3 regions of the Oceanobacillus sp. M65 genome follow, and region 1 is predicted to be linked to each of the others. Evidence: riboswitches for the same ligand, from Rfam matches in the RefSeq annotation. Region 1 holds a riboswitch; each other region holds the start of a gene.
The links. A riboswitch is a leader RNA that binds a small molecule or an ion and turns the genes downstream of it on or off. The one in region 1 is predicted to bind thiamine pyrophosphate.
Positions count from the first base shown of each region.

Region 2: another riboswitch for thiamine pyrophosphate. It lies ahead of thiW (energy coupling factor transporter S component ThiW); the one in region 1 lies ahead of ACTWPF_RS15770 (ABC transporter substrate-binding protein).
Region 3: another riboswitch for thiamine pyrophosphate. It lies ahead of thiT (energy-coupled thiamine transporter ThiT); the one in region 1 lies ahead of ACTWPF_RS15770 (ABC transporter substrate-binding protein).

Region 1 is NZ_JBQQCJ010000004.1:131,568-142,704, forward strand. Features, by position in the region: gene ACTWPF_RS15750 (adenine deaminase C-terminal domain-containing protein) at 1-664, shown strand, start outside; gene ACTWPF_RS15755 (DUF3048 domain-containing protein) at 709-1,755, shown strand; gene ACTWPF_RS15760 (YerC/YecD family TrpR-related protein) at 1,774-2,073, shown strand; gene nagZ (beta-N-acetylhexosaminidase) at 2,173-3,510, shown strand; TPP riboswitch at 3,600-3,709, shown strand; gene ACTWPF_RS15770 (ABC transporter substrate-binding protein) at 3,820-4,815, shown strand; gene ACTWPF_RS15775 (thiamine-binding protein) at 4,840-5,130, shown strand; gene ACTWPF_RS15780 (ABC transporter permease) at 5,175-5,942, shown strand; gene ACTWPF_RS15785 (ABC transporter ATP-binding protein) at 5,939-6,676, shown strand; gene ACTWPF_RS15790 (TatD family hydrolase) at 6,676-7,455, shown strand; gene ACTWPF_RS15795 (heptaprenylglyceryl phosphate synthase) at 7,769-8,446, shown strand; gene pcrA (DNA helicase PcrA) at 8,463-10,682, shown strand; gene ligA (NAD-dependent DNA ligase LigA) at 10,694-11,137, shown strand, end outside.
Region 2 is NZ_JBQQCJ010000005.1:144,885-156,021, reverse strand. Features, by position in the region: gene ACTWPF_RS17615 (5'-nucleotidase C-terminal domain-containing protein) at 1-521, opposite strand, end outside; tRNA gene ACTWPF_RS17610 (tRNA-Ala) at 755-827, shown strand; gene ACTWPF_RS17605 (prolyl oligopeptidase family serine peptidase) at 1,003-3,024, shown strand; gene ACTWPF_RS17600 (ABC transporter permease) at 3,177-3,887, opposite strand; gene ACTWPF_RS17595 (ABC transporter ATP-binding protein) at 3,884-4,732, opposite strand; gene ACTWPF_RS17590 (LytTR family transcriptional regulator DNA-binding domain-containing protein) at 4,842-5,906, opposite strand; gene ACTWPF_RS17585 (zinc-dependent alcohol dehydrogenase) at 5,983-7,116, shown strand; TPP riboswitch at 7,192-7,305, shown strand; gene thiW (energy coupling factor transporter S component ThiW) at 7,402-7,896, shown strand; gene tenA (thiaminase II) at 7,984-8,670, shown strand; gene thiD (bifunctional hydroxymethylpyrimidine kinase/phosphomethylpyrimidine kinase) at 8,670-9,470, shown strand; gene thiM (hydroxyethylthiazole kinase) at 9,621-10,397, shown strand; gene thiE (thiamine phosphate synthase) at 10,398-11,012, shown strand; gene ACTWPF_RS17555 (MerR family transcriptional regulator) at 11,095-11,137, opposite strand, start outside.
Region 3 is NZ_JBQQCJ010000002.1:833,650-844,786, forward strand. Features, by position in the region: gene ACTWPF_RS11855 (dicarboxylate/amino acid:cation symporter) at 1-655, shown strand, start outside; gene ACTWPF_RS11860 (zinc-binding dehydrogenase) at 758-1,735, opposite strand; gene ACTWPF_RS11865 (ArsA family ATPase) at 1,732-2,670, opposite strand; gene ACTWPF_RS11870 (cory-CC-star protein) at 2,691-2,948, opposite strand; gene ACTWPF_RS11875 (carbon starvation CstA family protein) at 3,050-4,783, opposite strand; gene ACTWPF_RS11880 (Glu/Leu/Phe/Val family dehydrogenase) at 5,225-6,604, opposite strand; gene ACTWPF_RS11885 (hypothetical protein) at 6,795-8,216, opposite strand; gene ACTWPF_RS11890 (general stress protein) at 8,329-8,679, shown strand; gene thiT (energy-coupled thiamine transporter ThiT) at 8,822-9,394, opposite strand; TPP riboswitch at 9,493-9,593, opposite strand; gene ACTWPF_RS11900 (M3 family oligoendopeptidase) at 9,650-11,137, opposite strand, start outside.

The sequences.
Region 1 (11,137 bases):
GTGGATTGTAAAAGATCATAGCCCACAAGAGATTTCCAATGTAGTGAATTGGGATGAATATGGGATAGGAAAACTAACCTATGATTGGGAACTTACAGAAAATGAATTGCAGTTTTCTGTGCCTATCGGACTTGATATGGTGAATGATGTCATTATAAAACCGTATGCGATTGATACAGACATTGCAACAGAACGGTTACCAGAAACGAAGAAGGATGCTTTCCTTCTCCTACTAGATCGAAAAGGGAAGTGGCGTGTGAATACGACCATACGTGGTTTCACAGATCGTCTTGGCGGTATGGCAAGTTCTTATTCTACGACAGGTGACTTCATCTTTATTGGAAAAAATAAAGCCGATATTATCTTAGCAGGCAATCGATTAAAGGAATTAGGCGGAGGAATTGTGATCGTCCATGAAGGAGAAATTTTACTGGAGATCCCACTCACACTCTCGGGCACCATGTATGATGGAAACATGCGGGACTTAATTGAGAAGGAAAAGCAGCTTAAAACGATATTAAAAGAATATGGTTATCCTTTTTCAGACCCGGTTTACTCGATATTTTTCTTATCTTCAACACACCTCCCTCACATTCGGATAACACAGCAGGGGATTGTGGACGTGAAGAAAAAAGCAGTACTATTCCCAGCGACCATGTGTTAGCGTATAATGGAGTAAAATCTATGTTAACAAGGGTGTTGTAGAAAATGAAGAAAATCGTATGGGTGCTAGTACTAGCATTCATCTTACTTGTAGGTTGCTCCGATAAAGAGAAACAGGAAGCGGACAACAATGAAACGAAGGATAACGATGTGCAAGAGAAAACAAGTCAACCTGAAGTTGCCAATGAAATTGTAGCTCCTTTGACAGGAGTGGCAATAGACGAACCCACTAATAACCGCATTGTCGGTGTGATGGTGAATAATCATTCCAAAGCAAGGCCGCAAACCGGGTTGTCTAGAGCAGATCTTGTGTTTGAAATATTAGCTGAAGGGAAAATCACTCGTTTTCTTGCTATGTTTCAAAGTGAAATGCCGGATGTTGTTGGCCCTGTAAGAAGTGCACGGGAATTTTATTTCAATTTGGCCAATGATTATAACGCACTTTATGTTTATCACGGGGCAGCAAATTTTGTTAATGATATGATTATGAACAGAGGAATTGAACATTTAAATGGATCCCTATATGATAATGATGGAAACTTGTTCAAGCGAGAATCATTCCGTAAGGCGCCACATAATTCCTATTTGCAGCTTGGGGCTGTATATGACGTTGCCAAAAGTAAAGGCTATGAGACAACTGCTGATATTGAGCCGCTTACTTTTGTGAAAAGCGATAAGGAGATTTCTGGTGATCCAGCTCAGCATGCAGAAATTGTTTATTCCGATCAACCAATGGAAATTGTCGAATATGACTATAGTGCAAGCGATGAAGTGTACACGCGCTATAATGACCGTGAACAAACAGTAGAACTGAACACAGAAGAGCCTATACAGGTAGCAAATGTATTTATAGTGGAAACCCCACATGAAGTGATTGATGATGCTGGACGGAGGGCCGTCGACATGGAATCGGGCGGAAATGCATACCTTTTGCAAAAAGGGAAAGTACAACAATTGCAATGGGAGAATAGAGAAGGAAGAATTGTTCCTGTAAAGGATGGAGAAATAGTGGGCTTTGTCCCAGGGAAAACTTGGATCAATGTTATTCCTACCAGTCCTGGATTAACCGAGTCCGTCAACATAACTAATTAGAAGCAGGAGGGCTTGTTTGTGCAAATAGATAAACTACGAGGAGAACAGCTCGATCAATTGTTCGATGCAATTCTTACACTAAAGGACCGGGAAGAATGCTACCGCTTTTTTGATGATATTGCGACAATGTCAGAGATCCATGCCATCTCCCAACGGCTACAAGTGGCAAAAATGCTAAGTGAAGGCCGTACCTACACGGTGATTGAACAGGAAACCAATGCTTCAACTGCAACCATATCGCGTGTGCGTAGATGTATTAATTATGGTAGCGAAGGATACAAGATGGTCTTAGGCCGACTTACAGATGAAGAGAAGTAGTAAACAAAGAGATGCTGGGTCATAGCCCGGCATCTCTTTGCTTATACTAAAGAATATAAAAACAAGAAGGCAACATATCGCTATACATGGGAGGACATCATGGGAATAAAAAATATTAAATGGAAAGCGATAGGAGTTTGTTTAGCTCTGATTTTCTTCACCGCGTTGGTGGGGTGTTCCCAGAATACAGACAACAGCGTGGAGCAAGAAATACAACAAAGGCAAGACAATAAAGGTGATGGGAATGAAGACGAAGGCAAAAGCAGTGCCCAAGATAATCCTACAGAAGAAGACGAAAAGGACTCCGAAGAATCCTCTGTAGATATGAAAGAAGCAGTTCAAGAAAAGATTTCTTCTATGACAATTAAAGAAAAAGTTGGCCAGATGCTTATGATTGGGTTTGAAGGTACCCAAGTGAATGATCAAACGAGGAATTTCATACAAGAAAATCATATCGGTGGAGTCATTTTGTTTGAAAGGAATATAACCGACTCAAAACAATTATTAAATTTGAACAGGGAACTAAAGGAATTGAACGCCGATTCTCAGGATATCCCTCTTTTTATTTCTGTAGATGAAGAAGGTGGGGTCGTATCAAGAATGCCTCCCAAAATAGTAAATTTACCAGACAGTAAGAAGATTGGTGATCTTAATAATACAGAGCTTGCATACCAAGTTGGGGAAGCGATTGGAGAAAGGGTAAACGCATTCGGGTTTAATGTAACAATGGCCCCTGTAATGGATGTTAATAGTAACCCAGATAACCCTATTATCGGAAAGAGAGCATTTGGTGATAACAAGGAGATTGTTTCGAAGATGGGCGTTGAAGAGATGAAAGGTATCCAATCAAAAGGCATCATTCCTGTCATCAAACATTTTCCAGGCCACGGGGATACAGATGTGGATTCCCACTTGGGCTTACCTGTAGTGCATAATAGTTTGGAAAGCATCCGAGAAATGGAATTGGTGCCATTCCAAAAAGCTATTGATCACCAAGCTGATATGACGATGGTTGCACATATACTGTTACCCGAGATAGATAATGAAGATCCCGCTTCTTTATCTAAAAATGTGGTCACCACTATGTTAAGAGAAGAATTGGGATTTGACGGAGTAACCATAACCGATGATTTGACAATGGGGGCCATTTTAGAAAACTATGATATAGGTGATGCTACCGTAAAAGCGGTTCAAGCGGGAAATGATATTGTTTTAGTATGCCATGGTGATGAAAATAAATTGAAAGCTGTTCATAGCTTAACCAAGGCTGTGGAAAGTGGAGCTATTAAGGAAGAAAGAATCGATGAGAGTGTGAAGAGAATTTTACACCTAAAAGAAAAATACAACCTTTCCAGTACTTCTCCAAGCAATATAGAGCTGGATAAAATCAATCAGTCATCAGAAAAAATAATTCGTAAGCTTGAAGAAAATGAATAGTATTTTAAGGTAAAACCATCTAGACTTAACTTGTATTTTGTGGCAATCTATGGCAGAGTAAGAATGTAATGTTGTTAATTGAATAGTACGTTTCGATGTAGGGGGACCAGTGTTGCTGGTTGAGATCATATCCGTAAGATATAGACCCTTGGAACCTGATCTGGCTTAAACCAGCGTAGGGAACATATAGAAGTGAATGTGACGATATATGCGCCTGGGTGAGCCCTGAGCGCATTTTTTGTGCATGAAAACAATATGTTCCTCCAAACAACAGCATTATGTGTCATAACAAAAAAGGAGGAAAGAAGAATGAAAAAGCTTTTACTTAGTATGGTTGTTTTGTTCAACTTGATCATTGCAGGTTGTAATCAAGAGGCAACAGGTAATGATCAAGAGGACAGCAGTTTAAAGAAAGTGACAATGGTGCTCGATTGGACACCGAATACGAACCACACAGGATTATATGTTGCCCAAGCAGAAGGGTATTTTGAAGAAGAAGGGTTGGATGTAGAGATCACCTTGCCAGGTGAATCAGGGGCAGACCAGGTGGTGGCATCCGGAAAGGCTGAATTTGGGATAGGAGCACAAGAAGCTGTGACCGAAGCGCGTATCCAGGACATCCCAATTGTTTCACTTGCTGCAATTATTCAGCATAATACATCGGGTTTTGCTTCCCCTGCGGATAAAGAAATTACGTCGCCTGCTGATTACGCCGGAAAAACATATGGTGGCTGGGGTGCACCTGTAGAGAAGGCAGTAATTGATTCATTAATGAAGCAGGAAGATGCCAGCGTAGAGGATGTCAATATTATAAACATGGGAAATACCGACTTTTTCACGGCTGTCGAAAGAGATGTTGATTTTGCCTGGATCTATTATGGATGGACTGGAGTGGAAGCAGAGTTACGCGATGTTGATTTGAATATGCAATATTTAACCGATTATAGTGACAAGCTAGATTACTATACTCCTGTTATCACCACGAATGAAAGTCTGATAGAATCCGATCCAGAAACAATCCAAGCATTTATGAAAGCAGTGACGAAGGGGTATGAGTATGCAATCGACAACCCTGATAAAGCAGCTGATATTTTAATAGAGGCAGTGCCTGACTTAGACCCAGAATTGGTAAAAGCAAGTCAGGAATGGATCTCCCCGAAATATCAAGATGATGCTAACCAGTGGGGAGAGCAGGACGAGAAGGTTTGGCAGAATTACGGAGATTGGATGTATGAGAATGGACTATTGGAAAAAGAACTAGATGCCAGCAGTGCATATACAAATGAATTTTTACCAGAAAAATAGAATTGAATTGGAGTGTGAGGAATAATGGCAAATGCGTTAGTAAGTATACAAATTGTCCCAAAAACTAAAAACGGTGAAGATAGTATTCCATATGTTGATGCGGCTATTGATGTAATTGAACAGTCAGGAGTTAAGTATCAGGTGAATCCGCTAGAGACCACAATGGAAGGGGAACTGACAGCGTTATTTTCCATCATCGAAAAAATGAATGAAAAAATGGCCAGCCTTGGATGTCCGAGCATAATTTCTCAAGTGAAGGTTTATTACAAGCCGGATGGAGCATCAATGGACGTGTTAACGGAAAAATACCGTTAAGAATGGAGGTGGAGGGTACTGCTTCTGGCAGTACCCTGATGATTATGAAAAAAATTGTGGAACAAGGATGGCGTCCTGTGTTGGTCGTTATCCTTTTACTTATTTTGTGGGAAGCTAGCAGTCGTTTGTTTGCTATTCCTGCTTGGTTACTGCCATCACCATTGACCATTATGGAAGAAGGGTTAAGCAGCTGGTCTAATTATGCACATCATCTTGTCTCAACCACAAAGCTATCAATAGTAGGATTTGTAATTGGTACAAGTATAGGATTGCTTATTGCTGTCTTATTACATTTGATGCCTCGTGTACGGCAGGCGTTTTATCCATTGCTTATCCTATCCCAGAATATCCCGATCATTGTGCTAGCGCCATTGTTAATTATATGGTTTGGGTTTGGCGTCCTACCAAAATTATTTATCATTACCCTTGTTTGTTTCTTCCCGGTTGCGGTAGCGGCCTTGGATGGATTCCGCCAAACGAATGCTGAGATGAAGCATTATATGTACATGGCAGGCGCATCAAAACGGCAGGTTTTTTCGAAGCTAGAATTGCCACATGCGTTGCCAACTGTATTTTCTGGTTTAAAAATATCTGCTACATACAGTGTGATGGGAGCGGTCATTTCCGAATGGTTAGGTGCCAACCAGGGCATCGGAGTATATATGACATTGGCACAGGCCTCTTTTAGAACAGACCGGGTATTTGTAGCGATATTTTTCATCATGTTGTTATGTTTGCTATTTTTTAGTTTCATTATTGCATTGGAAAGGTTTTGCATTAAAGGACGAGCCGGACAGGAGGCGAAATCATGAGTGAACTTAAGGTAAGCGAGGTATCCAAGTCATTTGGGGAGAAAAAAGTTCTTCAGTCTGTTTCCTTTTCTGTAAAAGAAGGTGAATTTGTTTCCTTGCTCGGGCCTTCTGGTAGTGGGAAAAGTACGCTGTTTCATTTAATTGGCGGCTTATATACACCAGATGAAGGCGACTTTTATTTAGGTGGAGAAAAAATTAACGGAAAGCGTGGGAAAATCAGTTATACACCACAAAGCTCTTCTTTGTTTCCATGGCGTACAGTGCTCGATAATGTCGTTCTCGGTGAAGAGTTACATGCAAAGCCTAATAAAGAAAGAGCAAGCGCCATGCTGGAGAGGGCAGGTCTTGCAGATTATGTGAATGCCTACCCCCATCAGTTGTCAGGTGGGATGCGACAGCGCGCTGCTTTTGTAAGATCCTTGCTCAGTCCGCAGCCTTTCATTTGTCTGGACGAACCATTTTCTGCCTTAGATGAATTTACAAGACTCGACATGCAAAAATGGCTGCTGTCCATTTGGGAAGAAAACCGTAAATCTGTTTTATTTGTTACACACAATATAGAGGAAGCCATTTACTTATCTGATCGAGTATTAGTGTTATCCAGCAATCCCGCCACAGTGAAGCGGGAGTTTACAATTCCTTTCGAGCGCCCCCGTCGAGAAGAGCTCGTTCTGACGGAAGAATTTTTGAATTGGAAAAAACAAATTTACCATGAGTTGCGGAGTGAAGCATAATGCGAGCTGTTATCGATGCTCATATTCATTTGGACATGTATACCAAACAAGAGCAGCAAAGGATATTGCAAGATTTAGATGATGCGAATGTGGAGGCGCTGATTTGTGTGTCGAACCACTTGCAGTCTGCTCAAAGGCTATTAGAGATAGGGAAAGAGGACGTGCGGGTAAAGCCGGCCATAGGTTACCATCCCGAGCAAGAACTGCCAACGGAGGAAGAACAGGCCGCACTATGGGAATTAATCGATCAAGAACAACATAGATTCATGGCAATCGGCGAGGTTGGCTTACCGTATTATATGCGAAAAGAGAATCCTGCATTAGACCTGAGCGCGTACGTTGATCTTTTGGAGCGGTTTATCAGAAAAGCCGCCCAACTTAATAAGCCTATTGTGCTGCACGCTGTGTATGAGGATGCACCTGTTGTTTGTGATCTACTAGAAAAATATCAGGTGAAAAAGGCGAACTTTCACTGGTTTAAAGGAGATAAGCAGACAGTAGAGCGAATGATTAAAAATGGCTATTATATTTCCATAACGCCTGATTGCATGTATGAATCGGAAATCCAGCAATTGATTTCTGCTTATCCATTAGAGCAAATAATGGTGGAGACGGACGGGCCATGGCCGTTTGAAGGAGAATTTCAAGGCAGGCCTACACATCCTCACATGCTGCATCGCATCGTTGAAAAAATAGCCTATTTAAAAAAGATCGATGAAGGGCAAGTTTATAGCCAGTTATATAGGAATACAAAAGAATTTTATAACCTCATAGATTAGAGTGAAGTGTGAGGGCCACGCGTGGCGTTTTCATAAAGTCGCGTGTCGCTCTCGCAAAGTCGCGTTCTGCTCTTGTGAAGTCGCGTGTCGCCTTCGTAAAGAGGCGCAGCTCCCATCAAAACAGACGCACCAATCCAGCAAAGAGACGCAGCTCCCACCAAAACAGACGCAACACCCATCCAAAACCCAGCTCCATCGCCACCCACGACACCTTCTAAAAAATTTCACCCTTATCCCTAAATTCCGCTAGGTTTTTTTGGTATAATAAAGTAATGGATTAAGTTAATGGAGGATTAACAATTTGTATACTACAATGAACGAATGGAAACATATATTTAAACTCGACCCTGCCAAGGAAATCTCGGATGAACATTTAGAAATGATTTGTGAATCAGGAACGGACGCTGTGATTGTTGGTGGAACAGATGACATCACATTGGACGGGGTACTTGATTTGCTTGCCCGTGTCCGCAGATATACTGTCCCATGTATTTTAGAAATATCCTCAATGGACGCGATCACCCCAGGATTTGATTATTACTATATCCCTATGGTTCTGAATTCAAAAGAGAAGAAGTGGATGATGGATATCCAGCATCAGGCGATTAAAGAGTTTGTCGACATGATGGAATATAGTGAGATTTTGTTTGAAGGATATTGCATTTTGAATGAGGAAGCCAAGGCTTTCACCCATACAAACAGTTACTTGCCGGATGAAGAAGATGTCATTGCATATGCATATATGGCGGAAAAAGTCTTCCACTTACCGGTTTTTTATATGGAGTACAGCGGCAAATATGGTGACCCCGAGCTTGTGAAAAAAGTGAAGCAACAGCTTGATGAAACAAAGCTTTTTTACGGTGGAGGAATTGAGACGGTGCAACAGGCACGAGATATGAAAGAGAATGCTGATGTGATTATTGTCGGCAATATTATATATACAGACATTAAAAAAGCAATAAAAACAGTAAAAGCGATAAAAGATAATTGAGTTAGGCGGTGGAAGTATGAGTCAGACGATGGATGACTTATTAAAAGGATTAAATAAAGAACAGCAAGAGGCAGTGAAACATACAGAAGGTCCCTTGCTAATCATGGCAGGTGCGGGGAGTGGTAAAACCCGCGTGCTTACACATCGAATTGCTTACCTACTTGGTGAGAAAGAAGTAGCAGCTCGCAATGTGCTTGCGATTACCTTTACGAACAAAGCTTCAAGAGAGATGAAGGATCGTGTCCGCAAACTAGTTGGCCCGGAAAGTGAGTATATGTGGGTATCCACATTCCACTCTATGTGTGTACGTATTCTTCGCAGAGACATCGATCGGATCGGCTATAACCGTAATTTTAGTATTTTGGACAGTGGGGACCAGCTATCTGTAATCAAACAGATTCTAAAAAACCTGAACATTGATCCAAAGAAATTTGACCCTCGCGCGATGCTGGGACAAATTAGTGCAGCTAAGAACGAACTAATAACTGCAGCTGAATACAATAAGAATGTCGGTAATTTCTTTGATCGACAAGTCGGACAAATTTATGAATCATATGAAAAAATATTGAAAAAGAATCAATCTCTAGATTTTGATGACTTGATCATGCAGACGATTCATTTATTCAAACGTGTGCCTGAAGTCTTGGAATATTATCAACGCAGATTTCAATACATTCATGTCGATGAGTACCAGGATACAAACCATGCCCAATATTTTCTTGTTAAACAACTTGCGAGTCGTTTCCAAAACCTGTGTGTAGTGGGGGATTCCGATCAGTCAATTTATCGCTGGCGTGGTGCAGATATTTCGAACATTTTATCCTTTGAAAAAGACTATCCAACATCACGGACCATTTTCTTAGAGCAAAATTACCGTTCGACTAAATCAATTTTATCTGCTGCTAATAAAGTGATTGAAAACAACTCTGGCCGAAAACCAAAGAATCTTTGGACGGAAAATCCAGACGGGAAAAACATACACTACTTCCAAGGGGCAACAGAGCAGGAAGAAGCACTATTTATTACTGATAAAATTCAAGAGCTGACCCGCCGTGAAGGTTTCTCTCCGGGAGATGTGGCAATTTTATATCGTACTAATGCACAGTCTCGTGCGGTCGAGGATACGTTAATGAAATCCAATATTTCCTATCAAATGGTCGGGGGAACAAAGTTCTACGAGCGAAAAGAAATTAAAGATATGGTCGCCTATTTGCGCCTTATTACAAATCCTGATGATGATTTGAGCTTTGAGCGGGTAGTAAATGTACCGAAGCGGGGTATTGGAAAAACATCTATCGACCGTTTGCGTGAGCACGCTGCTACGCATGATATCTCCTTTAACGAAGCGGTAAAAGAGGTAGATTTCACCGGTGTTTCAAAGAAGGCAGCCAATGCTTTAGCGCAGTTTGGCCAGCTCATCCAATCGCTTTCCCAACAACAGGAGTTTCTAACGGCTACAGATATGGTTGAAGCAGTCCTCGAACGGACAGGCTATGAAGAAATGCTGAAAAACGAGCGTACCATCGAGTCACAAAGCCGTCTGGAAAACTTAGAAGAATTTATGACAGTAACAAAAGATTTTGAAGCAACCGCAGAAGATAAAACATTGGTCGCGTTTCTTACAGATCTTGCTCTAATTGCAGATATTGATCGTGTTGATGAGGAAGATCCGGATAATGAGGAAAAGATAACCTTAATGACCTTGCATGCGGCCAAAGGATTAGAATTCCCTGTCGTCTTCTTGATAGGGATGGAGGAAAATGTCTTCCCACATAGTCGTTCCATGTTTGATAACGATGAGATGGAAGAAGAGCGCAGACTCGCCTATGTAGGGATTACGAGAGCTGAACAGCAGCTTTATCTGACACATGCAAAAATGCGTACCTTATATGGTCGTACGAACATGAACCCGATTAGCCGTTTCATTGGTGAAATACCGGAAGAATTAATTGAAGGCATTGAACAAGCGAAGTCGTCTATGTTTGGTAGCCCTCTCGGCCAACCAAAAGATAAACCTGCACCATTAAAACGGAAAGCAGAGCGCATGCAGAAAACAACGGGTGCAGAAAGCGAAACATGGGGACCAGGAGACAAAGCAAATCACAAAAAATGGGGGACTGGGACTGTCGTTAAAGTTCAAGGTGAAGGAGAAGCAATGGAACTGGATATTGCTTTTCCTGCACCAACTGGAATTAAGCGAGTTCTAGCTAAATTTGCCCCAATCACGAAACAATAGGAGGTGCTTGGATGGATCAACAGCAAGCACAGAAAGAAATCGAAGCATTACGAGAAGTATTAAATCAATATGGTTATGAGTATTATGTGTTAGATAAACCGAGTGTTCCAGATGTGGAGTATGATCAAAAACTCCAGGAATTACGCAAACTAGAAGAAGAATTTCCTGAATTTGTTACCCAGGATTCGCCTACTCAAAGGGTAGGCGGAGAACCACTGGAAGCTTTTCAAAAGGTAGAACATAAAGTGCCGATGCTCAGCCTAGGAAATGCATTTAATGAACAGGATTTGCGCGATTTTGCTAAGAGAGCAGCGCAAGGAACAGATGAGCCTGTTAGCTTTGTCTGTGAACTGAAAATTGATGGGCTCGCCATTTCCCTTACTTATGAGAATGGAAAATTCATCCTTGGCTCTACGCGCGGAGATGGGTCAATAGGTGAAAATATCACCAGCAAT
Region 2 (11,137 bases), on a different contig from region 1:
CTTTCCCATTCCTCCATATTAAATATAGTAGATGGTGATGTAATAGATTGATTACGTACTAGCGTCATATCCGCACCGAACTCTTCATCGTTGCCAATTTCACCAACTATATCAATCTGTTCCTCACTTTTTGAAAGTACTATGGCATCATTCCCGTTGAAGCCTGTTACAGAGGAAGTGATATCTGCTACTTCTCTAATTTCAGCTACAGCACTATTATGTGCTATCACATAAACGTCGCCATTTGCTAACGTTCCTTCTAAATCTAATGTACTGTTAGCCTCTTCGTTGCCATTACTATACAATGCAAGCTGATAGTTCGCTAGATTAACATCATCGCCTGTACCGTTATAGAGTTCAATAGCTTTATTATTAGAACTACCTTCTACGTACTCTGAAATAAGTAAATCATCTGTGATTGTCTCTGCTGCCGCAACGTTAATAACCGGTACAAAATTTGTAAAAATTAACGTGAAAATGAGAAAAACAGAGAAAGACTTTTTCCTAAACAGATTTTGCATGAGGACCCTCCAGTAAATATAGTATTATGCCATAAGTTGACACATTTCTAATATGGCATAACACTTTGTAATAATCTATCGCATTTTAGTTAAGTTTATGTAAATTCAGAACTATCGAACTATAAATAACAAAAAACAGTTCTATGTAACCAATCAAAACATATCCCCTGTGATATGACTTATTTTTAATACTTGAAAAATAAGTTAGGACAAAGTATAATATTTACTTGTCCGGGGCATTAGCTCAGCTGGGAGAGCGCTTCGCTGGCAGCGAAGAGGTCAGCGGTTCGAGCCCGCTATGCTCCATAATAGAAAAGGTAAAAGGTCAGCCGAAATTCTGCTGGCCTTTTTTCTATGCTTTGGCACGTGTAGAAAATAACAAGTAATGTTTCAAAAGGTGAACGGAGATAAATTACGGTAGGGAGGATTCCCGTCTTTTTTGTCGAATGTAGCTAGATAAGAACAAGAGGGGGATCTACAGATGAAGCAGCTAAAAAAAGATAGTATCGTGGAAGATTTTCATGGAACAAAGGTAAGTGATCCATACCGTTGGCTAGAGAATCCTGATTCAACTGACTCGATTGAATGGAGCAACCAACTTGGAAAAGAGTGTGCGGATTACTTTTCCACAGCAACTAGTCAGCATACTGACAAAGAAAAACTAGAGGCGTTGTTTCACTACACAAAGCATTCTGTGCCAAAAAAAGTAAAAGGAACCCTCTTTTATCAACGTAATGAAGGGTTACAAAATCAAGCTGTTTTATATAAAGAGAAAAATGGACAGGAATCCATCGTTATTGATCCGAATGGCTTGAGCGAGGATGGTACAGTGGCAATGACCAATTATGCCATCAGTTACTCAGGGCAATATATAAGCTATGCTACTTCAACTCATGGAAGTGACTGGCAAGAAATACGTGCTATTGATGTAGCAAACAATGAAAATCTGCAAGACCACATTCAGCATGTGAAGTTCTCAAGCATTGTCTGGTCTCCTGATGATAGTGGATTTTACTACAGTCGATTCCCAGAGCCGGGGTCAGTAGAACCAGAGGATGAGAGTAATTTCAACACTGTATATTTCCATAAGCTAGGGACTAAACAACAAGACGACATCCTTGTACATGAACAGCCAGAAGATAAGGAACTAATGTTTTCTGCATTTATTAGCGATGATAAGAAATATATTGGTTTATACGTAAACGAAGGTACTGCCACAGAGAATAGAATCTATATTAAACCAATTAATTCTGAGGATGCTTTTATTAAATTGTTAGATCAGCAAGATGCCGAGTACAGCTATATCACAAACGAAGGAAGCCTATTCTATTTTCAAACGAACCAATTGGCACCAATGGGAAGGGTCGTGGCCATTGATATAAATGCCCCTCAAAAAGAGAACTGGAAAGAAGTCATTCCCGAGCAGCAAGGCGTTCTAGAATATGTAGTAGCGTTAAACGAAACCCTAGTAGTCGCAGTCCAGAAGGATGCTCATCATCAACTTCATCTTTTCAGTAGAGATGGGGTGTACAAGCATGAAATTGAGTTACCGATACTAGGTTCACTCACTGATATTACGCGAAACAAAGAGGAAGGCATTATATACTTTGGTCTTACTTCCTTCTTAAACCCAACGACAATTTATTCATACAATGTGGGCAGTAATGAATTAGAAGTGATAGCAGAGTCCGAAATGACTGTAGATACAGACCCATTTAAAACAGTTCAAGTCTTTTACCCATCTAAAGACGGAACGAAAGTGCCTATGTTTCTCACCTATCGTAAAGATCTTGAGCTCAATGGTCAAAATCCCGTTTTGCTTTATGGGTATGGCGGCTTTAATGTTAGTATGACTCCATCATTTAACCCAGCTGTTCTCCGCTGGCTAGAAAAAGGTGGCGTTTATGCTGTTGCCAACCTTCGTGGCGGGACAGAGTACGGGGAAGCATGGCATAAAGCTGGAATGCTAGAGAACAAACAAAATGTCTTCGATGACTTCATCGCGGCAGGAGAATGGCTAATTACCAATAATTATACCCGTAAAGAAAAGTTATCGATTATGGGGGGATCAAATGGTGGCCTGCTTGTTGCTGCGTGTATGGTACAACGCCCAGATTTGTTTGGTGCAGTCATTTGTCGTGTTCCTGTAATTGACATGCTACGTTACCATAAGTTCACCATAGGTCGCTACTGGATTCCAGAGTATGGTAGTGCTGACAACGCTGAACACTTCCCATTTCTCTATGCTTATTCCCCACTCCATAATGTAGAAGCGGGAGTAACATATCCACCAGTGTTAATCGCAACAGCGGAAAGTGATGACAGGGTTGTGCCAGCCCATGCGAAAAAATTTGCTGCAACATTAAAGGAAAAAGCGCATGTGGATTCTACTATTGTCCTCCGCTTAGAATCCAAAGCAGGACACGGACTTGGAAAACCAACATCCAAAATTATTGAAGAATGGGTCGACTTCTACGCATTTTTAGATAAAGAACTAAAATAGAGCCATGTACACCAAAACACCGAAAAATCATCACGATTTCGAAATAAATCTGATGATTTTTCGGTGTTTTTATAAGAATTCGTGATATCAAGCACGAGAGTAAAGACTAGGTTACACCCCGCACTGCTTCGCATGTTAAAGCATTACATTCATTAAGCATCCATTTCCTTTTTCTTATAAACGACAACTGTTAAGAGACTTGCTACTACAATCCAGGCTAGAATGATGGCAAAATTGCTCCATAAGTCGGCAAACATAGCTCCTGCTTCTACTTCTGTTGCTAGTTCGACCAGTTGAACGTTTGGCAAATATTCAATAAAGGTAAGAATTGGATACTCCTCAATTAGCGTAAGAAATAAAGAGCCAAAAGAAAATATAAACATAACAGGTAATGTCACGACAGATGCTTCCACAACAGATTTTGTCAGGAGCCCCATTAAGGTTCCTAACGCTATATAGAAGAAGCAAGAGATTAGAATTGCTCCCCCGACTATCAAGTAATTGGCTGGTTCATACCCTGTTAAATAGGCACAAACTATAACTGTTAACACTGTTATAACAAATGTAACCAGACTTTTCCCGCCCAGAATCTCTGGTAATGTAGCTGGTGAGAGCATTAATCCACGCAACGTGTTTTTTTCCTTTTCCTCTGCAATGATGGCACTCTGAACAAAAACCCCTACTGCCGCAAAACTCAAGTTAATAATTAAATAGTGCATATCAATCGTTACTTCGTCCATTCTACCGTAGAAAAGTGCCAGCAATAGCGGCATAAGCATCGTGGTTGTAATAAACATATTTTTGGTTAAGTCCCTTACATCCTTTTGAAAAATGGCATACATTCGCTTTATTGAAAACGTCATACTAATTCCCTCCCTGTAACTTCCACAAAAATATCTCCTAATGTTGGTTCATTTGAATGAATGGAAACGACCTTTCCGGATGCCAACCGTTCATAAATTTCTTTTGCTCCCTCTTGTCCGCCGGGAAGCGTGATGTTACTTCCATCTTGTAATTCTAGTAAAACGGTGTTTTCCGCGAATTGTCTGCGCAGTGCTTTTGGTTCATCTAGAAGCTGTATCCTACCTTTGTTAAGAAAGGCAACGCGATCACAAAGGCTCTCTGCCTCACTCATGTCATGGGTTGTCAGAAAAATGGTCGTCCCTTTTCGGTTTAATTCGCGAAGTCCTTGATGAATATGCTTAGAGTTAGCCGGATCCAACGCAGAGGTTGGTTCATCCAGAAATAACAGCTCAGGCTCATGAAGCAAAGCTCTAGCTAATGTCACACGCTGAATCATTCCTTTTGATAGTTTAGCAACATTCTTTTTTCTTTCTTCTGACAGACTGACCATCTCAAGCACTTCTGAGATGCGAGTGGACGGAACATCATATAGCTGACAGTAAAGCTTTAAATTATCTTCAATGGAGAGTCGTTGGTACAGTCCACTGTTATCTGTAATGACACCAAACCTTTTACGATCTTGGGGCTTATTTAAGGTGGCTGCTGGCTTCCCAAAAACAGATGCCTCCCCTGAGGTGTGCGAAAGTTGCCCTGTTAAAATTTTTATTGTGGTGGTTTTTCCTGAACCGCTTGGTCCAAGAAAACCAAATGTTTCTCCTTTTTTGACTGAAAAATGGACATCCTCTAAAGCTGTTTGATTGCCAAATATCTTCGCAAGAGATGTCACTTCGATAATGTTTTCCATTTGTTTTCCTCCCAGATGGTGATGTTTTCTATAAGTCAACTATAGAAGGAAAACCGCATGAAATCAGCACTTTCACCGTGAAAAGAGCAAATAAGGGGGTGAATGGAGCTTATTTCAGTCCCAACATCTCCTTTAATTGGGCCATTTTTGTTTTAGAAAGCGGAATGGAGGATTTTGCTTTATCATCTAAAATGAGACTGTAGCTATTTCTCGTCCATGTGATCACTTCACGTACCTTTTGTAGATTGACAATGTAAGAACGGTGGCAACGGAAAAAACCAACATGTTGTAGCCGGCTTTCTAGCTCATTTAATGTGAACAGGCTAGGAAATGATTCACCTTTAATATAAATATTGGATTGCCCATCATTGCTTTCTACATAGTCAATCTCTTGTGGATCGAATAACACAATTTTTTCATTTACTTTGGTCGGAATTTTATTAAATTGAAATGGCTTAATATCGTCGCCATCTTTTTCTTCTGTAAGTACTTCTTCTTTTTTGCTTTCTTCTTCCGCAACTTGCACAACATGGAGACCATTATCGTCCAATCGAAACACCTGGTCAGCTACGGTCAACGCACTTTCCAGATTACCTGTCAGAATTAAACTGGCTTTTCGTTTTTTCTGCAGCTTCTTTACTAGGTTTACAAAACCCCTTCTCGTTTCCATGTCTACATTCAAATCTGGCTCTTCAAAAATAAACACATCTGGATTTCGTATGATCATTGTGCCAAAATGTACTCTTCTTTTTTCTGAATCTGTTAAACTTCGGATCCTGGCCCTTCTTTTATCCTGAAGTTGGGTATCCAATAGAAGTTCTTCCATACGATAACCAGAGGTGTAAAGCTTGATAAAGAGGGAAAAATAATCCTCTACTTTTAATCTTTCATATAACCCTTCTTCATAAAAACAAATATTTATAGCAGACATATATGCCTTCTTGTCTTCTTCCAATGTTTTTCCGTGAACAGAAATTTTTCCTTTAGAAGGTACAGCCTTACCTCTTAGAAGATCAAGAAGCATTTTCCGTACATTTAACGTCGAGTATATGGCAACAATCTCTCCCTGAGCTAAGGTAAGGTCAAAATTTGGAAAAAGTATATTGTCCTTTGTCTGTTTTTCTAAATCGCTGAATATCAACCCTTCTGTCATCTCCATCACTTCCTGATCCAAAAATTATTAACCTCTTGTTTAATAGTACTAAATTACGGAAATATTCTCTATAACTTATACTAAAGGATGTGGCGGAATGAAAGCTGTAACATTTCAAGGCAAAGAAGCAATGGTAGGAAAACAAGTGGATGATCCAACGATTCAAGAAAATAGCGATGTGATTGTACGCATCACAGCAAGCGGCATATGTGGATCAGACCTTCATCTGTATCATGGAGGAATAGAGCCGGAAACCGACTATGTGGTTGGGCATGAGCCAATGGGGATTGTAGAAGAAGTTGGTTCAGAAGTGAAAAGCTTGAAAAAAGGGGATCGAGTGGTCATTCCTTTTAATATAGGGTGTGGTGAATGTTTCTTCTGTAAAAACCAAATGGAAAGCCAATGTGATGAATCCAACCCACATGGTGAAGTTGGTGGGCTATTTGGTTTCACCGAACAAAATGGTGGCTATCCAGGAGGACAGGCAGAATACCTCCGTGTGCCATACGCTGACTTTACCTCTTTTAAAGTGCCAGAGTCGAGCGAATTGAGTGATGAACAGGTGTTATTATTATCCGACGTCATTCCAACCGCATATTGGAGTGTGGAAAATGGCGGGGTACAAGAAGGCGATACTGTTATCATTCTAGGTTCAGGCCCAGTTGGGTTGATGGCTCAAAAGTTTGCATGGTTAAAGGGAGCAAAACGCGTAATATCCGTTGACCAGATGGATTACCGACTTGACCATGCTGCTCAAACCAATAATGTAGAAACATTTAACTTTAAGGAGCATGAAAAAGTTGGTGAACTGCTTCATGAAGAAACAAAAGGTGGAGCAGATGTAGTGATTGATTGCGTCGGGATGGACGGAACCGTGCCACCAAAAACAGAATTTGGTTCGGAAATGGATAACCAATTTGGAACAATCAGTCCGATCATAACAGCATCAAAAGCTGTACGAAAGTTTGGTACTGTCCAATTGACGGGTGTATATGGATCAGATGCCAATAGTTTCCCATTAGGTGATTTCTTTACCCGAAACGTCGCCCTGACGATGGGGCAGGCTCCGATCATCCATATGATGCCAAAGCTTTATGATATGGTGGAGCAGAAAAAAGTTGATCCTACCGACCTTATTACACACAGAATGTCCTTAGATGAGGCGGATAAAGCATATGACATGTTTGACAAGAAAGAAGATGGAAGTATTAAAGTGATTTTCAAACCATAATACCCATGACAAATGCTAAATAGTTTGTTAGTCTATAAGTATCGGCATTGTTGCTGATCAATAATTTCATACGAAGAAGACTACTAGGGGGGCCCGATTATGGCGGGCTGAGAGGTTAGCACATGAGCTACCGACTCTTATGAACCTGATCTGGTTAATACCAGCGGAGGGAAGTAGTGGACGTACAAGTTACGTCTATCCTATTTCAAATTACCGAAGCCAGGTCCCCTTGTGACCTGGCTTTTTATTATTGCCATCAGGTTAGTCTAAAGAAAGGAGGTTATCGTGAAAAAGACACAAATGATTACCACCATGGCAGTGTTTGTTGCCATTGGAACTCTTGGCTCCCAACTACTTTGGTTTCCTGCTGGCATTGCCAAAGCCTACCCAGTTCAGCATGCAGTTAACGTCATTGCAGCAGTTATACTAGGCCCTGTGCCAGCAGTTGGGATTGCTTTTATGATCGGATTAGTGCGGAACTTACTTGGCCTTGGAACATTGCTAGCATTTCCAGGCGGAATGATAGGTGCTCTTCTTGCAGGCATTCTGTATCAAAAGCTTGGCAAAAAGCGTTGGGCAACCCTTGGAGAGATGATTGGAACAGGAGTTTTGGGTTCTCTGTGCGCTGTACCTATCTCAACTATTCTGCTAGGAAATCCTGTTGGAGCACTTTTCTTCATGCCATCCTTTCTCGTCAGCAGTGTTACAGGCGCCTTCATTGGTCTATTTATCGTTTCCCGTTTAAACGAACGTTCAATTACTAGAATACAAGGCACTTAGTCTTTTATTCACCTTCGAATCTATGGAATTAGAGAAAAGGTTTAACGTCCAGTAAATGGTTATCTACATTAAAAGGAGGCATTAACTATGAACTTTTCAGAACAGTTAAGACAAGAAAACAATGATCTATTTCAGATGATTTTCGCGCATCCATTTGTACAAGGTGTCGGAAAAGGTGACATCTCAAAGGAAGCGCTCGCCCATTATATTAAAGCGGATTATGAATACTTGAATGCGTTTATGCAAATTTATGGAATTGCCCTTTCAAAATCACAAGATCGGGAAGATATCGCTTATTTCTTCGATCAGATTAAATTTGTACTTCACGATGAAATTCATCCACATCGAAATTTCTGTGAGCATATTGGCGTAGAATATGAAGCATTACAAGGGCATTCACTTCCGCCTACTGCCGACCATTATATTAAACATATGATGTACCATGCTCAAATGGGTTCGTCTGGTGAGATTATCGGGGCTTTACTTCCCTGCCCATGGACATATCTAGAAATTGGCAAGAAATTAGTAGAACAATATCAACCTGATGAAAGTCATCCCTTTTACGATTGGATAACCTTTTATACTGGAGAAGAAATCGAGCACACAACGAATGAATTACGCACTCGTCTAGATCGATTTGCTAACCAAAGTTCACTTGAAGAACAGGAAAAAATGAAAGAAGCCTTCCGCATAAGTTGCCAGTTGGAGTTGAAATTTTGGGAGATGGCTTACACGTGCGAAGAATGGCCATCAGCTAAAAAGGGGAATCGCTAATGAAACAAATACCTTGTGCGCTAACGATCGCTGGAACAGATCCAAGCGGGGGTGCTGGCATTCAAGCTGATTTAAAAACCTTTCAGGAATTACAAACCTACGGGATGTCTGTTGTGACATCAGTCGTAGCCCAAAACACAACAGGTGTGCAGGATGTGCATCACCTTCCAGTTGAATTTATTGAGCAACAACTCGAATCTGTGCTTTCCGATATGCCGGTGCATGCCCTCAAAACGGGAATGATTGCAAATGAGCCCATGATGGAAGTTATTGCGAGGTATATAACTAAAACCAAGAAGGAAGTTGCTTATGTCATGGACCCTGTAATGGTAGCAACAAGTGGCGATCCTCTCATTGTTGAAGAAGCACGCCATTTTCTAAAAAAGGAGCTGCTTCCACTGACAACCATTGTTACCCCCAACCTTCCAGAAACGGAATTTATTACGGGAAGACAAATAGAGTCAACAGAAGATATGAAGGAAGCTGCTGCTTATATAGTTGATGAACTGGGAGCTGGCGCAGCACTTATTAAGGGCGGACATCTTCAGGGAAGAGCAGTAGATTTCCTTTATGATGGCCATCGCATATATACGTTTTCGGAGGAACGCATTAACACAAAGAATACACATGGCACAGGGTGCACCTATTCTGCAGCAATAACCGCTAACTTAAGTAAAGGTTTATCGCTTTATGAAGCTGTTTTGCATGCGAAGAAATTTGTTACGGAAGCAATACGCTATTCCTTTCCAATTGGGGCTGGAAATGGTCCGACGAACCATTGGGCGACAAGGATAAAGTGAACCTTCAATCAGTGGGAGGTTTATCTTCCCCACTGATTGTTAGTTGAACGAATCGGGGTGTTAGCGTCCGTTTACTCCCTCTTAAATATCACTGTTTGAAGTGGGAGTCTTACGGACTGTTGCACCGGGATAAAGGAGGAAAGATAAGCAATGAATGCTGATCTAATCAAAGACGTAAGGAGAAACAATCCACTTATCCATCATTTAACAAACCAAGTCGTGATGAATTTCACAGCAAATGGACTGCTGGCATTCGGCGGAGCTCCCGTGATGGCTAAAGCGGAGAAAGAAGCCGCCGAAATGGCCTCAGCAGCTGATGGGGTATTAATCAATATTGGAACATTGACGCCTGAGGAACTGCCCGCCATGATAAGAGCGGGAATTTCTGCAAATAGAAAAGGAATACCTGTTGTACTCGACCCAGTTGGTGTGGCTGCAACTGATTTTCGTAAGGATGCGGTAAAGCAACTTACAGATGAAATCCAATTCACTGCTATTAAAGGCAATGCAGGAGAACTGGCTCATCTTGTAAGTACCCCCTGGGAAGCGAGAGGAGTGGATTCTGTGGGAGATGGTGATGCAAATGAAGTTGTCCAAAGTGTAGCAGAAACCTTTCAAACTTCAGCTATTATCACTGGAAAAACAGATTTCATCTATACAGATGGCAATCTATACACAAATGATTCTGGTCATCCTTTACTAGGAAAAATAACTGGAGCAGGTTGCTTGCTTGGTTCTATTATTACGGCTTGTTTATCTTCGGGGGACGCTGCGAAAGATAGTCTGCTAACCGCCGTTTCCTTTTATGGGCATGCCGCTGAGTTTGCAGCACAACAGCATAATGTGACGGGTCCTGGTAGCTTCTCACCTATGTTTATTGATGCATTATCCCTTGACCCAGCGCAATTGCAAGAAAGGAAGGTTTAAATGGAGGCACACCTACTTCGCAAATATTTCATAATGGGCAGCCAAGATTGCGATAGAAACCCGGTGGATATCTTAACAGAAGCAGCTCAAGCAGGGATTACGGCCTTTCAATTTCGTGAAAAAGGCCCTGACTCTCTAATGGGTTTAAAAAAGGTAATGCTAGGAAGGCAGCTAAGAAAGATTTGTTACCAGAACTCCATCCCTTTTATTGTTAACGATGATTTAGAGCTTGCAGAGGTCTTAGATGCAGATGGAATCCATGTCGGCCAAGACGACGTCAACGCAGAAGAGGTGCGGGCTCGATTTCCTGATAAAATGATCGGATTATCCATATCAACGCTAACAGAGCTTGAACAGAGCCCTTTATCTGTAATTGATTACCTCGGAGTAGGTCCTATTTTTCCAACTGGGACAAAAAAGGATGCCAAAACTCCTGTTGGCACGAAATGGATATCTCAAGTTCGAAAACAGCTATCACATTTACCGCTCGTTGGGATTGGGGGCATTACCACCACATCAGCTAGAGATGTTATGGAAGCTGGAGCAGATGGTGTGGCTATCATATCTGCCATCACCAAGGCATCAGACATACAAAAAGCCGTAAATCAGTTATAAACCTCAAAAGCGCAAGCGTCCGTTTAGATTTCCCAGACAACTAGGAAGAAGGGAGCATCGTTGTGCCCCCTTCTTCCTGTTTTCACTTCCTTTTATCTGCATATATCGCCATTGCATCACGCATA
Region 3 (11,137 bases), on a different contig from region 1:
TGGATTGGGTGCATATTTCGCTTCTTTGATTGGAGAGTTTGGTGCTGATTTAATTGGGGATTACGCAAAAGCAGTGATCGTTTATTATCCAGTAGCAGTACTGTACTTTGCGATTGGCTTTACTCTATACGCATTTATAGCTGGTGGGAAGCTTGGAGTAATCCGTTTTTGGAAAAACATCCTCTCCCCTGCAGCAACGTCTCTAGGAACAGGCAGCAGTATTGCTTCCCTTCCTGTTAACCTACAGGCAGCGAAACGAATTGGTGTACCAAAAGATGTAAGGGAAACGATCTTACCTTTAGGCGCCACCATTCATATGGATGGTTCCTGCCTCTCTGCTATGTTAAAGATTGCTTTTGTATTTGGTGTCTTTAACATGGACTTTAGTGGTTGGGATACATTTTTAACGGCGATCGGCATTTGTCTGCTGTCCGGGATCGTAATGAGTGGGATTCCAGGAGGCGGATTTATGGGTGAAATGATGATCATTAGCTTGTACGGACTGCCGTTGGAAGCATTGCCAATTATTTCGGCAATTGGAGTAGTAGTTGACCCACCGGCAACGATGGTAAATGTTACTGGTGATACTGTCTCCAGTATGCTTGTTACAAGGCAGATAGAAGGTAAAGATTGGATAAAACAAGCTGAGGTATAAACAAAAAACAAGACCTATCTTATAACCAAAAGAAAGAGAATCATATCGTAGCACTAGTTGGCTACTCATGATTCTCTTTCTTTTTTCATATAATACTTCCTTCTATAGGTTTATGGCTATCTTGCCGAATTGTTTATTAACCTCAAGATATTCAAATGCCTCTTGCATATTGTCTATTGCAAATGTCTTGTCGACGATAGGATGCATATTAAAGTTTTTCATATGATCCAAGAGCGCTCTCAATTCCTGTCTACTTCCCATTGTAGAGCCAAACAGCTGGTATTGCCCATAGAAAAAGGAACGAAGATCGAAGTCGATGGTATCCTCTGTCGTGGCACCAAAAATAACCATGCGTCCACCTTTTTTTAATACATCCAAAGAACGTTTAAAGGTAGCGCGCCCCACACTATCAATCACGAGATCAACTGTTTCGTTCTCTAATTGTTTTACCCAATCTTCGCTATCAAGCAAGACAACATCTGCTCCTAATGATTTTGCTTTTTCAAGCTTTTCTTCGCTTCTTGACGTAACAATTACCCGTGCTCCAACGTTTTTAGCGAATGAAATAAGATAAGTAGACACACCACTTCCAGCACCTGGAATAAATACAGTTTCCCCTTCTTTAATCTGACCTTTTGTAAACAATGCTCTATATCCTGTAAGGGCTGATAAAGCGAGAACTCCTGCTTCCTCCCAAGATAAATGAGATGGTTTTTGTTCCACTTGTTCACTGGATATAACCATTTTTTCGGCGAAGGTTCCATGGTCAGGCATACCTAAGATATCAAATTCTGCTGGTGGAGCATCACTATTCTCATACCAACGCAAACCAGGATTGATGATAACTTCGTCACCTTCTTTAACATTTTGAACTCCTTCGCCAATTGATTCGATTATACCCGCTCCATCTGAGCCAAGAATCAATGCTTCTTTATCCTCTCCGCGCCGATTTGGAATGTAAAGATCACGTCTGTTTAAACCAGCCACTTTTAGGGCCACCAAAACCTGTCCTTCCCCTGCGGTTGGTGTTTCCATATCCTTTACTTTTAACTCGCCATATTCATGTACAAATGCTTTCAATTGCTTTTTCCCCTTTCCACGTATGTACTAAATTTCGATAATTGTGCCTTCGTAATAATATCCTCTGTAAACAATGGGACAAACATAAGGTGTTGGCTCTGAAATTCTTGCTTTATTTTTGAAATGTATTGTTTCTCATGTTTCCTGCGTTTTTCATAAAATGTCCCTTCCACTTCGTTAGGTAATAGTTTATTTACCACTAAGGTATTCACAGAGAGTTGATACTTTTCTAGTAACTCTATCGCCTTTTTTGTTTCAAGTATAGGAAGTTTTTCTGGATTTAATACAAAAATGAATTCCGTCTTTCTTGGGTTTAGCAATATTTCCCTTGCCTGATAGAACCGCTCCTGCCTTGCTTTAAGCACCTCGTATATAGGATCATCTACCGGTTCACCGTCATGTAATAATCTGGAATAATTTTCATTCGTTTTTTGTCTCTTTTGTAGCAGACCATCAATCCATACACCCATCAACTCAGGAAGAGAAAGCAGGCGAATGGTATGTCCTGTTGGAGCAGTATCAAAAACTATTTTATCAAAATTCGCCCTCTCTTCCAAAATAATTGAAATTAATTTTTCAAATAAGGCTGCTTCCTCCGCTCCTGGTGAAGCCTTAGCGGTATCAAGCTGACGATTCACCTCATCTATCATTCCTACATGTACGATACCCTTAATCGTTGATTTCACACGTTGAATGTAAGAGGATGCCTCATAATCAGGGTCAATTTCGATTGCTGTTAAGAATTTGGAAAGGCGTTTCATGGCTCCACCTATTTTCTGATCAAATATATCACCTGTATTATGGGCCGGGTCTGTTGATACAAGTAATGTTCTGATACCTTTTTCAGCAAAACTCCAAGCTAAGGCAGCAGCTGTCGTGGACTTCCCCACTCCTCCTTTTCCACCAATAAAGATGATCTCCTTTTCTGTGTTCATATAGCACCTCCTATTCTATTTTAACAACAACGAATCCCTGATAAGGGGGAGTTTTCCATGCCCATGCGCAAGTGCCAATCATGAAACTTCTCTATTATGTGTGGATAAAGTTCTAGCGTATAGTAAAACACTGGGTTAGGGATGCCAATCATTTCAGAGTATAGTAGTAGCAGAAAAAGATCTTCTTCCTTTCTTAGTTCTCTGGCAATTTCCTGCCGATGCGGTGTACTAAGCACTTCCTCATAAAATGCAATTGCTTTCTTTAGCTTGCCTAGCATTCTATCCCCTCCCTTTAGTATGAAGTTCTATGCTTAATTGCTATGGTGAAATACAAAAAGGAGCTAACTAGCTCCTTTTTGTCATCACACTCAGTTGCTAATTATTCATCTTCTGTTGAATTGATAATCGGTTTTGTTAACACATTAAAGGCCGTTAGGATAATCCAGACAGCAAACACAAAAATAATAGCGCCGAGTACGAACAATAGTGTGTTTGCGTCATTTCCTGCCCATGACCATTCAAACACCACCTGCTGGAACATTGCGTATAGCGTCATAAACATAAGGAAAATCATAGGTATTAACACCACTGCATAGTTTCTCCCTTGCCTCCTGAGCCATACGGCTATTAACATCAAGCTGATGCCTGCTAGTAACTGGTTAGCTGTACCAAATAAAGGCCATAGCTGATAACCACCAGACCCAAACCCTTTCGGCCCTTCTGGCAATAGTACAAGAGCAGCACTAGACACAACAGCTACCGTTGTAGCAACATGCTTTTTGGTTAACGCTGGAACTTTGTATTCTACACCAAGCTCAGAAATAATGTAGCGCATTAATCGTACAGAAGTATCGAGCGTGGTTGCAGCAAAGCTTACAACAATGATCGATACAATGGTTGTAGCAATATCTGCCGGTAACCCGACTCCCGAGGCTAAGTTTGCGGCGCCTTCAATAAACACTCCCAATCCTGCACCATTTGCATCTGTAAAACTGGCATAAGTAGCAAAGAAATCATCTTTATTCGCAAAAAATGTAGCCACCGCAATAATCGAAATAAGTGCAAGAATTCCTTCTCCAACTGCACCAAAATAGCCAACAAAGCGTGCATCTGTTTCTTTATTTAATTGTTTAGAAGAAGTGCCAGAGGAAACCAATCCATGAAAACCAGAGATCGCACCACAGGCTATTGTAATAAATAATAATGGAAGCAATGATTTGTCAGGATTTGCGTTTGTGACAGGAGCCGTCATTTCTGGATTCAAAAATATTAATCCAAGATATAAGATTCCAAGACCTACAACAAGCTGGTGTGAATTAATAAAGTCTCTTGGTTGCAAGAGTTTCCAAACCGGTAGTGTTGAGGCAATGTATACATAGACCATTAAGATGACAATCCAGATGAGAAATGCTGAAGAAGTGGCACCAAGTCCAAACAGTCCACTTGCCCCCTCTCCGCCAAAGTATTTAACCAAGTCAATTTGTAAGAAACCTACTTTGCTAGCCAATATAGCCGTGGCATACATAACACCAAGCGCCAAAAGAGATGGAATGAGCATCCGTTTATTCCGTTTGAATACTGCATATCCAATCCAAATAGCTAATGGAATTTGAATAAACACTGGTAGAACACTAGCCGGATAGGAGATAAATAGATTTGAAATCACCCAGGCAAAAACTGCGTTTACCATTAATACTAGAATTAATATGATAAACAAAAATAATATCTTGGCACGCTGTCCAACTAGTCTGTGTGCTAATGTTCCAACAGACTGGCCCTTATTCCGCACAGAGAGAACTAATGTACCGAAGTCATGGACCCCTGCAGCAAAAACGGTCCCTAGTATCACCCATAAAAACGCTGGAAGCCAGCCCCAATAGACAGCGATTGCTGGTCCTAGTATGGGAGCAGCCCCCGCAACAGAGGTGAAATGATGCCCCCATAAGACGAACTTATTTGTAGGAACAAAATCCACCCCGTCCTTATAACGGTGTGCAGGTGTTACATAATTCGGATCGAGCCTGAAGATTTTTTCTGCTACAAACTTGGAATAATATCTGTAGCCAAGAGCAAAAATGACCATACCAATAAGTGCAACTAAAATACCTGACATACCTTATTCCTCCTATACTAAGTAGTTAACACACCTTCGAAAAGAATATATGGACGTGTTTCTTTAATCCATATGTGAAAGCGCTTTGATTTAGTATGGTTTTATATGGCTTTTTAGAATATTTCAGTGCTCAAATGGTAGTTTATGGGATTTGCAAAACGTAGAAGATTTATCTGTTGTTAATGCAGATTACAAATCTATTGTCGTAGGGTTAAAAGTAGACAACAAAGAAATTTTTACTTCTATGAAATTCCGAAAATGAGGAAAGAAGAATTTTAAACAAAAAAGCCGGACAATAACTTGAATTATCTACGATAAAATTCGAGTTTGTCCGGCGATTACATTTTTATAGATATCTGAAACACCATTCAGCGGAAGAAAATACTTCCATTTGACATAGCGTTCTTTGCTAATGAGAACATATGGCCCAGCGTAATAACTTTAGTAAAGCTTTCCTTGTTTAAATAAGATTGTGGAGAGTTTCATTACAGAGTGGATGTAACAATTTTGCCTTAGTGGAAACGCGTCTCCAAAATACTGCGGATACACTGTTTCAAAGGTGTGTTGCATTTTATCATATAATTTCTCGTAAACTTGCTCTTCACTATAAAATTGCGTTTCTCTCCCTTGTAGCCACTCAAAATAGGAAACGATAACACCACCAGCATTTGCCAAAATATCCGGGATAACAACTACCCCTTTTTCACTGAGATAGCTGTCGGCTTCCCCTGTAATTGGCGCATTCGCTCCCTCAACAATAATCTTTGCTTTCATTTGCTTCATATTTTCCTGGTGGATTTGCCCACCAAGTGCAGCCAATACTAATATGTCTGTATCCATTGTAAGCAAGTCGTCCCTATCGCAAATAGTGGCTTTCACATTGGCCTCTTCCAGGCTTTCTTTATCTATTGGAAGATCACCATTATTCGATTTTGTATACTTTATCAATTCTGGAATATCTAGCCCATCAGCATTATGCAATGTCACGTTTCTATCACTGACAGCTACTACTTTATTGTTCAAAAAGTTACACTTATTTGCTTCAGCTGCTACGACAGATCCAACATTTCCGAAACCTTGTATAGCAATTTTAAGGGACTTGTCTTTATGATCAAGGACAGTTTTAGCAAAAATATTATCCCGTTCGTTTAACCATTTATACTTATCTTTTGTAAAATCATGTAGCATATAGCGAAGGGAGAAATAGACTCCCTTTCCCGTCGCCTGTCTTCTCCCCAAAGAGCCACCGTTTACAACACTTTTACCAGTAAAACTACCTCTATACTTCATACCTGGATGGATGCTCTTGTATTCTCCCATCATCCAGTCCATTTCCCGTTCTCCTGATCCGACGTCAGGCGCCGGTATATCTTTTTCCGGACCAATGATCTGACTGAAATATTGGACATATTTTCTACAGATTTGATTTAGTTCTTTCACCTTAAATTTTCTTGGATCAATTACCACTCCGCCCTTCCCTCCTCCAAAGGGAACTTCATGCAAGGCGTTTTTTAACGTCATTAAGGCAGCAAGGTTACTTACTTCTTCTTCCTCAACAGACTCATGAAAACGAATACCTCCTTTATAAGGTCCTATAATATTATTATGTTGGACACGAAATGCCGGTATCCGAGTCACTTTGCCATCCTCTAACGCGATTCTAAGGAATGATTTATGAATATGATTAGGGGTGGACAAGATAGAGGTGAGAGAAGTAAATGCTTTTTTTCTTGTTTCTCCAGAAATTTCTGGTAAAAATGATTGATCATCAAGCAATGCATCTAGAGATTGTTCGATGATAGTAGAAGTATTGCTTCCCATTTTAGTTCCTCCTGACTAAGATTTGCCAAATGAGGTATAGATCAGCCACCTGCAGGGGGCATGCCAGAAACCGATAGCAGTGCTGCCTTTTGGTTTATGCTCCTTCACCTAAGTAATTGGCGACTGATACAAGCCCCACTTTTTTACGATTCTAACAAATCCAGCCTCAAAGGACCATGAAAACGGTTTATCACCAAAGAAAAATAGCGAAAAGTGTTGCTGCTAGAAGACCAATTATGACTGGAATAAAATTTTTGCGAACGAGCTCCATTACAGAAATACCACAAAAACCTGCGATTGCAATAAGCGATGACCAGGCTACAATTGTTCCTCCCCCCGTCCAAATAGACCCCATTTGCCCAATAGCTGCTAATGTAGCAGCATCAATTGAACCGTTTTCCAACGATGCAGCTAAGGCGCCTGTGAGCGGTAGACCGGAGAATCCCGAACCATCCAAACCTGTAATAATCCCAATGATTAAGATACTTAGCGCAGCAAGAAGGGCATTTTCAGGTAAAAAAGTCTGGCTAGTTTGCACAAGGTCAAACAGAAACGCTGGTTGACTCTCCTCCATTCCTAAAATACTTCCTGAGAAGTCCGAGCTTCCTAGAAAAAAGAAACCAGCAATTGGTATAACTGGGCCCATTGCCTTAAAGGCAAACACAAAACCATCCGTTATATGTGTTGTTATATAATCAAGGGAATGCTGTTTACCAAAGGCTACAGTTGAGAGTAGTAAAAGAATGACTGCTACTCCACCGACAAAGGCAGCTCCATCTCCCCCTTCAAGTCCACTCATTCTTCCAGATAGCAGTTTTTCATATACCATATAAATAACAACACCTAACAGTGTTAGTGGTACAACCACTGCAAATATTTTACTCCACGCGGTTAAATTTTTCGTATGTGCCTTATTCGTCGTCTCTTTTACGGATTGCATTTGCTCCAATTCTAATTCAATTAATGGATCATTTCTATGACGTATTGTTTTCCGGTACAACAAGTAAGCTAACGCAATGGCGATGACACCAGCAATGACAGACAATACAAGGGCACGATCAGCCACTATAGCTGTCTCAATCCCGGCCGCTGTAGCTGATAAGCTTGGTGCTACCTGTACAATATAATCCGACGATAATGCCATTCCTTGACCAGCAAGCGCAATGGCAACTGCTGCCATCATAACCGGCAAACCCGCTCTAATAGCCGCTGGTACTAGCAATGCGCAAATTAATGGGACAGCAGGAGTTGGCCAGAAAAATAATGATATGACATACGTGATAACTGCTAGGACAAAAAAGGAAATATGCCCATTTATCATCATTTTTTGGATGGGTTGGATCATTCGTTTATCTGCACCTAAATCACGTAATGAATGTAAAAGCGCAAGCATGAATGTGATGATTAGGAAAATACTAAACAGTTCCTGTGCAGCAATTAGGTTCGCATTAAAAATGGCTTTAAAGCCTGCTACAAGGTTTCCATTGTACACCCACGCTACAATGAACGTTCCGAGTAATGTTGGTAATACAACCCCTTTTCGAAAAATCATCGTTCCAATAATCAATAAAGTAAACAGTCCATATATCCAATGAGAAATGGTAAGTTCCATCCTACATCTTCCTCTCAATAATGGTTGTATAGCCTATGCATTAAGGGAATGTTTAGTTCTTTGGTTACCGGGAATATAAAAACCATAGAACATTATTAGGAGGTAGAAAAAGATGAAACCATTTATCAAAGAATATACAAATGACGAAGTATTAAAAACAGATGTGAGTATTTTAAAAGACAAAGGGATTAACAAAGATGATGTTTATGTATTGTCCCACGATGACGACCGTACGAAACGAATTGCTGGAAGTGTTGATGCCAACACAATCGGCATAAAGGAAATGGATTTTGGGAACGCAGTCGGAAACTTATTTAATAGTAAAGGTGACGAGCTGCGCTCGAAACTTCAGGAGGTAGGTTTCTCTCAAGCAGAAGCTGAAAATTATGAAGAGGATATGGACGAAGGAAAAGTATTACTAATTGTAACAAACAACGAAAATGCAGCTAGCTACTTAATGTAGTCTTATTACAAAGTCGTTTGTCTTAAGGCTAAAAAACGAGCATGCCAACCAATAATCTAGTTGGCATGCTCGTTTTGTATGTGGTAAAGAAGGTAGTCTCCCTTAATAAGAGAGACCACCCACATGTGAGCGGAATACTTTCTTAATTCGTATTCATTAATGTCCTTGGCTGTTTGTGAAATAAGAAAAAGACAAGTATAGCACTAAGCAGGAAAGCAGGCAGCATGTAAGAGCCATTATATAATAAGGAATACAGCCATACTGGTTGCCCTTCTATTGCTGACTCAAAAAATGTAACTCCTGCAATATAATGTGCACCAAAGCGTAGGATTGATCCTAGAAACACTCCTGCCACTATATATCCCAAATACTTCTTAGTTTGCCCTTTTTGCAGAGCTTGTTGAATTTTTTTAGAAAACATACCTGCAAACCCTAATACAGTAAATGCTACAGCATAGTCAAAAAATCCTTGAAGTGGGTATAATACATAAGCAGTACCTACGGCAATTTGTAACATGCCCCAAAGAAAGCCTGCCAATAAGCCTCCCTTAACTCCCCAACGAAAAGCCACAATAAAAATAGGAATCATAGCAAAGGATATTGATCCTCCTTGGGCCCATATCTTAAATGATAAAAATGGAATAATATCCAACAAAAGTGCAAAGGCAGCAAATATGGCTACCTCAACTAAAAATAATGTGCGTTTTCTATTCATTTCTCTCTCCCCTTTTTAAAGCGAATTTTAAACAAACAAAAAAAGCAATGCCAAGGGGAAGACTTCCTGATGGGAATCCGCTCACATTGCTTTTATTCCATCAAAAAAGCCACCATCCCTACGTTAGTACTAACTAACAGGTTCAAAGGGTAAGAACATCACTGTTCACTCTCAGCCATTGGCTCCCCCTGTAGGCTTTTCAAACTATGCTTTTTTTATTAATTTCATTGTAACCCACATTCTGTAGGCTTACAACTATTGTGTAAGCTCGATAAATTCCTCAACATCCTTCACACATAATTGAATAGCTGCTTCCCAGAAATCAGGTTTCGTTAAGTCGACATTCATATGCTTCATGGCAAGATCCTCCACATTCATTCTACCAGTGTCACGTAGCAACGAAATGTATGCATCCTCAAAGTTTTCCCCTTGTTCTTTGGCGGCAGCATAAATTCCAAGGCTGAATAAATACCCAAAGGTGTACGGGAAGTTATAGAATGGAACACCCGTAATATGGAAATGTAGTTTAGAAGACCAGAAATTAGGATCATATTCATCCAGTGCATCCTGATAAGCTTCCTTCTGGGCCTCTACCATGATCTCATTCAGGCGGTTAACCGATACAAGCCCTTCTTTTCTTTCTTCATAAAAACGGTTCTCAAAGATAAAACGTGCATGTATATTCATGAAGAATGCTACACTACGTTGAATTTTATCTTCAAGCAGTCCGATTTTCTCTTCTTTATTTTGTGCATTTTTAACCGAAGCATCTGCTACAATCATTTCAGCGAACGTGGAAGCTGTCTCCGCAACATTCATCGCATAACGCTGATTTAACCCATTCACATCATTCATAACATGCTGGTGATAGGCATGGCCTAGTTCATGAGCCAAAGTAGCAATATTTGAAGACGTCCCAGAGAATGTCATAAAGATTCTAGTTTGCTCACTATCAGGGAAGCTTGTACAGAACCCACCAGGTCGCTTGCCAGCACGGTCTTCTGCCTCAATCCAGCGTTTGTCAAAGGCCATTTGAGCAAAGTCGGCCATTTTGGGACTGAATTTACCGAAATGGTCTACAATAAACTTACTGGCCTCAGTATAGCTCGATTTTTTCACAGTATTTGTTAATGGTGCTCCAATATCATACATCCTCATTTTTTCTAGCCCAAGAAGGTCTGCTTTTTTCTCTAAATATTTAACAAAGTGCTTTTTATTATTCGAAATAGCTGTCCACATTGCGTCAAGTGTTTCCTGCTTCATTCGGTTAATTGCAAGTGGCTCCTTAAGAACACTCTTCCAATTACGATGCTTATAAGTTTGCAGTCGGAATCCAGCTAAATGGTTTAATGTCTGACCAAAAAGGGCAGATTGTTCCTTCCATGCCTCCCCCAGCTTATCAAAAACAGCCTTTCTTACTTTACGATCTGGATGACCTAATTTATTAGATGCCTGCCCGACAGATAGAGACTTCACTTTATTATCTTCTTCTACTTCCACTGTCATTTTTCCAACGATTGTATCATACATTTGACTCCAGCCGTGATAACCATCAACTCCAAGATCATTGATTAGCACTTCCTGTTCAACAGATAGAAGCTCCTTTGCCTGTTCTCTGTATTCGTTAAGGACAAAGGAAAGCTCCGCTAAACCATCATGCTGAAGTAATGTAACCCATGTGGTATCTTCTATGGCAACTAGCTTTTGTACGAACTTCGACATGATGGCATCTAATTCTGCCCG